2 regions of the Salinivibrio sp. AR640 genome follow, and region 2 is predicted to be linked to the other one. Evidence: riboswitches for the same ligand, from Rfam matches in the RefSeq annotation. Region 2 holds a riboswitch; the other holds the start of a gene.
What was found. Region 2 has a riboswitch for lysine ahead of BZG75_RS00350 (Na+/H+ antiporter NhaC family protein). Riboswitches for the same ligand answer to the same signal wherever they lie in the genome.
Positions count from the first base shown of each region.

Region 1: linked by a shared signal. The riboswitch ahead of lysC (lysine-sensitive aspartokinase 3) and the one ahead of BZG75_RS00350 (Na+/H+ antiporter NhaC family protein) in region 2 are both predicted to bind lysine.

Region 1 covers NZ_MUFD01000036.1:6,155-10,582, reverse strand. The annotation lists gene BZG75_RS14100 (Wzy polymerase domain-containing protein) at 1-574, shown strand, start outside; gene BZG75_RS14095 (pyridoxal-phosphate-dependent aminotransferase family protein) at 571-1,704, opposite strand; lysine riboswitch at 1,902-2,089, shown strand; gene lysC (lysine-sensitive aspartokinase 3) at 2,194-3,570, shown strand; gene metH (methionine synthase) at 3,609-4,428, opposite strand, start outside.
Region 2 covers NZ_MUFD01000001.1:80,859-85,286, reverse strand. The annotation lists gene BZG75_RS00365 (YcgL domain-containing protein) at 30-305, shown strand; gene BZG75_RS00360 (lytic murein transglycosylase) at 316-1,287, shown strand; gene BZG75_RS00355 (H-NS family histone-like protein) at 1,346-1,771, opposite strand; lysine riboswitch at 2,053-2,234, shown strand; gene BZG75_RS00350 (Na+/H+ antiporter NhaC family protein) at 2,323-3,906, shown strand; gene BZG75_RS00345 (thymidine kinase) at 4,017-4,428, shown strand, end outside.

The DNA.
Region 1 (4,428 bases), on a different contig from region 2:
CTTAGTATTGCCACCACTGACCGGCCTGATGATTTATCCAGCCAGTGGCACACAGTGGTTTAACGGGGTATTGTTATTGATTTGGTTATATTGGTTAGACAACTTAACCGGTCGATATCGTCGTTATCCCGTGTTTTCACACCGTTATAGTCAGCGTGTCGCGAGCCGTAGTGTGATCATGGCGCTGGTGCTCGTCACCTTACTGAGCTTGTCATCCGTTTACCTCGCCAATCGCTATCTGCGTGATTCCTTATTAAGTTCGCAGCGTTTTACCTTGTATCAGCAACACCCATGGTGGCAGCAAAAACTGCACCGCGCGCAACAAGACCGTCACTTTCAAGCGAATTTGGCGCACTTATCTGACGTAGCACGCCACCAGCATTTGGATGATTTACTGCGTCAAGTCGCGCAACGCCCACGCTTTTCGGGCTATCAGCATGCGTATCAGGTTGCGTTACAAATTGGTGATCATCAACGCGCACGCGATATTCAACAAGAAGCGCGCTATTTATACCCGCAAGCAAGCAAAGTATGGACCACTCGCCATACCTTGCCCGATACCTTAACGCCTTAACGTAACGCGTTTTCTAACGCTTTCAGACACAGCGCCACATTCTCATGCCGTGCCCCGTAGCCCATTAAGCCAATGCGCCACGCTTTACCGGCGAGATCGCCCAAGCCGGCACCAATTTCGAGATTATAGGTCGTGAGCAGGTGCTGACGTACTGCCGCATCGTCCACGCCATCCGGAATAGTGACCGCGTTAAGCTGCGGCAAACGGTAAGGCTGATCAACCACAAAAGTGATACCGAGCTCATCCAGCCCTGCTTTGAGGTGTTGATGCATGTCTTGATGACGTTGCCATGCATGCTCAAGCCCTTCTTGATAGAGCCGCAATAAAGACTCATGCAAGGCATACAAACTATTGACCGGCGCGGTATGGTGATAGCTGCGTTTCCCTTCTCCGCTCCAATAACCAAGCACCAGGCTTTGATCGAGAAACCAACTTTGTACCTTGTGGGTTCGCGATTGCATTTTAGCCACAGCACGCGGTGAGAAGGTGACAGGCGATAAGCCAGGGACACATGACAAACATTTTTGGCTACCGGAATACACGGCATCGAGCTGCCACTCATCGACTTTCAATGGCACGCCACCGAGTGAAGTCACGGCGTCGACAATGGTTAAGCAACCATGCTCCCGCGCCAATCTCGCCAGTGTTTGCGCATCCGAACAAGCGCCGGTTGAGGTTTCAGCATGGACAAACGCAAGCGTGCTGGCATCCGGATGGGCTTTTAACGCAGCCTCAACTTTTTCTGGACTAACAGGCGCACCCCAGGCATCGTCGACCATCACTGCTGTCGCGCCGCAACGCTCGACATTTTCCCGCATACGATCGCCAAACACACCATTGCGACAGACAATCACTTTTTCACCCGGTTCAACTAAGTTGACAAAGCAAGCTTCCATCCCGGCACTGCCTGGCGCCGAAATCGCCAGGGTAAAAGGGTTGTCGGTTTGAAACGCATATTGAAGCAGTTGTTTGACTTCATCCATCATCGCGATAAACAAAGGGTCAAGGTGTCCGACAGTCGGACGGCTGAGTGCCTGTAGCACTGCAGGATAAATATCAGAGGGGCCCGGGCCCATTAACGTGCGAGCCACGGGCTGAAAAGATTGAATCTCGGAAATTGAACGTGCCATAACCTTTCCTTGTTGTTGGTACACACAGATGACCGTTATAGCATATTTTTTCGCCATATCCCTATTGCCTGGCATGTGAACTGTGTGATCGCTGGACAATTTTGCCAAGGCACTGATCGTGACCAAAAGGCTGTTGACACCCTGTCATCTCGCCCGTAATGTAAATGCTGTTCACGGGATAACCAACCCGGGACTGAACATGCAGAAGAGGTGCATTTCTCAGGCAGTTATCATGCGGAGCCCCACTCCAAGGTATGATAATCAGGGGAGACAATGCCGAGGTGGCGTAAGCTTGGGGGCGAAACGCTGCCGGCCTAGGAGGCTGAATCCTTCAGGCTGTCACTTGTCATCCCTACAGGAAGACAGGTGGAGCGCTTCTGGCAGTCCATGCCTGCCGTTTGCTCTTCCTTCTTTTTTGCGGTCCCTACCGCGGTCACGATGTGACTTCTGATGTTCCCCATAATAAATTGATTAAGACCCATTTGTATGATGAGAGGGGAAAAGGACGTGAACCCATTACCACCGATTTCGGTCGCTAAGTTTGGCGGGACGAGCGTTGGCACTATCGATGCCATGCAACAAAGCGCTGATGTGATCGAGCAACACCCACATACCCGCTTTGTGGTGATCAGTGCGTGCGCAGGCGTCACCAATCACTTGGTTGCACTGGCACAAGGGATCAACGACCCACAAGTCCGTCAAGACAAACTGGTTGCCATCACCGCTATCCATCAAGCGATATTAAACGCGCTTCCCGCTTGCCAGGACACGCAAACAGCAGTCGATGACTGGCACCAAACGATTGCCGACTATGCAAATACCGCAGCATCTGCTCCCAGTACAGCGTTAACGGATGCGTTGGTCGCTTGTGGTGAGCTCATCTCAACCTATATTTTTACTCACTTGCTCAATAGCCGAGGCATGGCCACGGTGAGGGCCGATGCGCGAGCGTTATTACGCACCGATAGTCACTTCGGCTGTGCCCAACCGGATCGACAACAAACCAAGATTCAGTGCCAGAACCAATTACTCCCCCGCTTAGCAACGCATTTAGTGGTCACGCAAGGGTTTATCGGTGCTGATGCGAACGGGCACACCACCACCTTAGGCCGCGGCGGCAGTGACTACAGTGCCGCGCTATTCGCCGAGGCGATCGGAGCAGAAAGTTTGGCCATCTGGACCGATGTCCCCGGGATTTATACCACCGATCCACGAGTGACTGATCGTGCTCGTCCGATTAGTGAAATTAGCTTTAGCGAAGCCTCGGAAATGGCTACCTTTGGTGCCAAGATCCTCCATCCATCGACGTTAGTGCCCGCGGTACGCCAGCATATCCCGGTATTTGTCGGCGCGGCGAGAGCCCCCGAACAAGGCGGTACCTGGATCCGTGAGCAAGCGCACTCAGCGCCGCTCTTTCGTGCCGTGGCCCTCAGGCGCAACCAGACCATGGTGACACTGACCAGCTTAAACATGTTTCATGCTTGTGGTTTTTTGGCCAAGGTGTTTGAGATCTTGGCGCGCTTTGAAATCTCAGTTGATTTAATCACGACCTCGGAGGTCAGTGTCTCTCTGACGCTGGATCAAACCCATACCCAGGGTGACGCACCGCAGCTGCCGGAGGCTGCCATCGCCGAGCTCACGCAGTTATGTCAGGTAGAGATCTGTGCGAATCTAGCGGTTGTTGCGCTGATCGGTAACGAGATGAATCACACACCGGGCGCGACAGCGCCGGTATTTAGTGCGCTTGCTCAATATAAACTGCGCATGATTTGCTATGGTGCCAGCAATCACAATGTCTGTGTGGTGGTCGACGATCACGACGCGACCCATGTCGTACAGCGGTTACACGCTGACTTATTTGAGTAAAAAAAGGCCAGCACATGTGATGTGCTGGTCTTTTTTCATTAGGCGTTTAAGTTTGGCCCGAGCCATTTTTCCGCGTCTTTGCTGCTCCACTCTTTGCGCGCCGCATAACTGTCACGTTGATCATCTTGAATCTTAGCCACCGCAAAGTAGCGTGATTCAGGATGTGAGAAGTACCACCCCGACACAGATGCGCCTGGCCACATGGCATAGCTTTCGGTGAGTGTCATGCCCGTATGCGCTTCTACCGAGAGCAACTGCCAAATTTTTCCTTTCTCGCTGTGCTCAGGGCAGGCAGCATAACCCGGAGCCGGCCGGATCCCTTGGTATTGCTCCCGGATCAAGGCGTCGTTATCGAGCGTCTCATTGGGCGCATAGCCCCACAATGAGATCCGAATTTGCTGGTGCAGGTATTCTGCAAAGGCTTCTGCTAATCGATCGGCGACCGCTTGGATCATGATCGCGTTGTAATCATCCCCTACAACTTTATAACTTTCCGCCAAGGCATACTCGCCAATGCCGCCTGTCACCGCAAACGCACCAATCCAATCAGGCTGACCACTGGTTTTCGGCGCGATAAAGTCCGACAAGCAATAATTGGCGCCGCGTGGCTTTTTGGTTTGCTGACGTAAATGGTTCAGTACCGTGCCCACCGTTTGCCGTGATGTGTCAGTATACACCTCTATATCGTCCTCTAGGCTGTTGGCAGGAAAGACACCACACACCCCTTTTGCGGCGATCAATCCTTCGTGCTCAAACCGGTCGAGCCAACCATTAGCGTCTTCATACAAACGGCGTGCTTCTTCACCCACCAGCTCGTGGTCTAAAATCGCTGGGAATTTGCCGCTCAGGGACCAGGTC
Region 2 (4,428 bases):
TTTATGGCATGCTCGTGAGGACTTTTGAGATGTATTGCGCAATTTATCGAAGCAAAAAGAAAGAAGGCACCTATCTTTATCTTGCAGAGAAAGATAAATTCGATGATGTGCCAGAGGCGCTGATGAACAGCTTTGGGCAACCAGAGTTCGCAATGATGATTGACTTAGACAAGCGTGAAAAGCTTGCGGTGGTCAATATCACCAAGGTAAAGCAAAGCCTGCAAGAGGAGGGGTTTTTTGTACAGCTGCCCCCACCTCCGGACGTAGCGCTGCAGGCTATTCGTAACAGAAACGAAAAACTGTAAAAGGAAGACTATGCGCAAAGGTATGATTTCAGCCTGTATGGCGGCTGCATTAATCGTTAGCCCAGTGATGGCCAAGCCAGGATTTGAACAATATGTGGCCTCATTAAAAGATGAAGCTCGTGAGGCAGGGATTAGCGATGCATTGCTCGAGCGAGCGTTTGACGGGATTGAATATCATGAACGTGCGGTAAGCTCAGATCGAAATCAACCTGAGCGGCGCCTTACTTTAGACGAGTATATTCCCCGTGCGGTACCAGACTGGAAAGTGGCGCAAGCGAAAAAGCTCTACAATCAGCATTATGACGCATTAAAAAAAGTGGGTGAACAATACCAGGTGCAACCACGTTTTATTGTTGCCCTGTGGGGCGTTGAAAGTAACTTTGGTAAGCTCCAAGGCAGTTATAATGTGATTGAGGCATTGTCGACATTGGCATTTGATGGCCGTCGAGAAGCTTTTTTCCGTAAAGAAACCATGGCAGCACTGACAATATTACAGCAAGGTCATATTGCCCCCGAAGACATGAAAGGATCATGGGCGGGAGCAATGGGGCAATCTCAGTTTATGCCCAGTTCGTTTATTAATTACGCTGTGGATGGCAACCAAGATGGTAAAAAGGATATTTGGCAAACGGAGGCCGATGTTTTTGCATCGACAGCGAATTATCTGAAACAAGCTGGTTGGGATGATACCTACACATGGGGTCGGCAAGTTCAAGTTCCAGAACAGCTTGATCGGTCTCTACTCGGTACCGGAGCAGACAAGGGCTTATTGTTAAGTGACTGGCAGACGAAAGGCGTAAGACGCATGAACGGCCAAGCGTTACCCAAGGTCGACATCAAAGCATGGCTCATTCAGCCTGATGATGAAAAGGGGAGAGCGTATTTGGTCTACAATAATTATCAAAGCTTATTGAAGTGGAACCGCTCGCATTACTTTGCTCTGGCGGTTAGTCATTTAGCCGATAGAATTAAATTTGATTGATACCCTATAACAAAAAAAGAGGCCTTGGCCTCTTTTTTCTTTTTCCTTGGTAAAAAGTTTATGCTTCTTGGCCAGGGATGAGGAAATCGTCGAGTGTTGCAGAACCACTTTCCGTCGCTTCGCGAATAACCTTAGGCATACGGCCTTGACCTGTCCATGTTTTATGTGAACCGTCATTATCAGTATATTGGTATTTAGCTGGACGTGCTGCGCGCTTTCCTGGTGTTTTCGCTTTAGTGCTGCCACCTAATAGCTTCATGAGCTCTTCTGGCTCAATGCCATCGGCCACTAACATTTCGCGGTATTTCTCTAGCTTTTCTAAACGCTCTTGTTCTTTTGCTTCTTCTTCGCGATCAATTTCTTTACGCTCTTCAACCACAGTATGTAGTTTCTCTAACGCTTCGTTTAGTTGCTCGGTTGACATCTCTTTGGCAAGAGCGCGTAAGCTACGCAGGTTGAGTAACGCTTTCATTGCATCAGACATTATTGGTTCCTGTTTAATTTATTTGTTAATAGAAGGATGATAGCAGTATAAATGAAATATACAATATTACATATATTAATACGCCACATTGTTCATTATTTGCAAGTTATTCGCAATCCTAGCGTATAGTTTTAGTGGCGTTTTGATTCTTGTGTCTAAAAAAATAGAATGCGCGTCGTTTATCATTGGCATGGAAAAGGAATAGAACGCCTGACAACGAGTCGATGATTTTTCAAACATAAATAGTTGCGATAGTGAGCACGATGTGTAGAATGCACTTCGCTTAACGTAGAGGTGCGTTGTTTATGAGTCATGCGCAAGAGGGTGATACCGATGAGGGCGCATAAAAGGAAACAATGCCGAAGCCAATCAGGTCATCACACCGATTGAGCTGGGGCTGTTACCGAATAGGAGCAGCACTGCCATAGTACTTAGAAACACACTATGGAGCGCTACTGTATGTAGGAGGCAAGTTGTTTGCCGTGTAATACCACGCCTTACCGTCTTCGTTTCTGCAGTAGATCTCCAACCACCTGGTTGATATTGAGATCATGAACTTAACAGACTTTTCTTCATCCGCTTTATCACTGCTTCCTCCGTTGCTGGCCTTGGGTCTCGCGATTGCAACTCGACGTGTCTTATTGTCGTTGGGTATGGGGATAATCCTTGGCACCGTATTACTGACGGATTTTTCACTTGTGCCCGCTAGTCAGTATTTACTGGACGTGATCACTGGCTTATTTATCGCTGATGGCGGTTTAAACAGCTGGAACTTGAGTATCCTCGCCTTTTTAATATTATTGGGCATGATTACCGCGTTATTATCCTTATCAGGGGGGACGCGCGCGTTTGCGAATTGGGCACAAAGCCGGATTAAGAGTAAACGTGGTGCGAAGTTACTGGCTGCTTTTCTTGGGGTATTCATCTTTGTTGATGATTACTTTAATAGCTTAGCGGTGGGGGCCGTTTCTCGCCCAGTCACGGATCGTTTTCATGTTTCACGGGCAAAACTTGCCTATATTCTCGACTCGACAGCGGCGCCTATGTGTGTGATTACACCGGCTTCCAGCTGGGGTGCCTATATCATTACCGTTATTGGCTCTATCTTGGTTGCGCATGGTGTTACCGATTACACCGCACTGGGTGCGTTTGTCATCATGATTCCGATGAACTTTTATGCCATTTTTGCGCTGCTGTTAGTGTTTGCCGTGGTCTGGTTTCAGCTTGATATTGGCCCCATGCGCCAATTTGAATACCAAGCAAAAAAAGGCAGCCGATTAGGTGATGAAAGCGAACATTGTGCTGATATTTGCGATGATTTAGGCATCGAAGAAAGTGAAAATGGCAGTGTAGCGGATCTGGTGGCTCCGATAGTCGTGCTAGTGATCGCCACGATTAGCGCCATGCTTTACACCGGTGCGCAATCTTTAGCCGCTGATCATCATGCATTCTCTATCCTGGGAGCGTTTGAGAATACCGACGTCGGCATGTCATTACTGTGGGGCGGACTGGCCGGCCTGTTTGTTGCGCTAGTGATGACGGTTAAACAAGGCATTGCTAAGCCCGATATTGCGAAGACGTTATGGGTCGGCGCTAAATCAATGTTTGGTGCGATTCTTATATTGCTATTTGCTTGGTCGATTGGCCATATCATTGGTGATTTACAAACGGGTAAATATTTATCCTCGTTAGTACAAGGTAACCTACCTGCTCAATTGTTACCTGTGGTTTTATTTTTATTGGCCGCAGTGATGGCATTCGCCACGGGCACGTCGTGGGGCACATTTGGTATTATGCTCCCGATTGCGGGGGATCTTGCGGCAGCGACGGATATTGCGCTGATGTTGCCGATGCTGTCTGCGGTATTAGCCGGTGCTGTATTTGGCGATCATTGTTCTCCTATCTCAGATACCACTATTTTATCCTCAACAGGGGCGCGCTGTGGGCATATTGACCACGTCGCCACGCAGCTACCTTATGCAATCGGGGGCGCAGTCGTTGCGACATTTGGCTTCTTAGTGCTTGGCTTTACCGCCTCTTTGTTATGGTCATTAGCCGCGTCGACGCTGGCGTTCATTCTTTTGTGCTCGGGGTTACTTTGGCTTAAAAAGCGGCCCTGTCAATTGAAAGGATAGTCCTTCAAGCCCCGCATAAACGGGGCTTTTCTTTTTCTGCGGGTTCGGTAGCATGCCGGTGTATTGAATGATGTTGGCCCTGAAGTAGGGCGTTACGTGTAGAGACAGTTATGGCCCAGTTATATTTTTACTATTCGGCAATGAATGCCGGTAAATCGACCACCTTGTTGCAATCTGCGTTCAATTATCAAGAGCGTGGGATGCAGCCTTTACTGTTCACCGCCGCGATCGATAATCGCTACGGGCAAGGTAAAATAAGTTCACGTATAGGCCTGGACGCGGATGCACATCTGTATGACAACCAAACGTCGTTGTTTGAGCATGTGGCGGCCATTTTATCTCAGGACAAAGTCGACTGTTTGTTAATTGACGAGAGCCAGTTTTTAACCAAGCAGCAAGTACTGGAACTGACCGATGTCGTGGATAAATTGCGGATCCCTGTCCTATGTTATGGTTTGCGTACCGATTTTCGTGGTGAATTGTTTGAAGGGTCACAGTACTTACTCGCGTGGGCTGACAAAT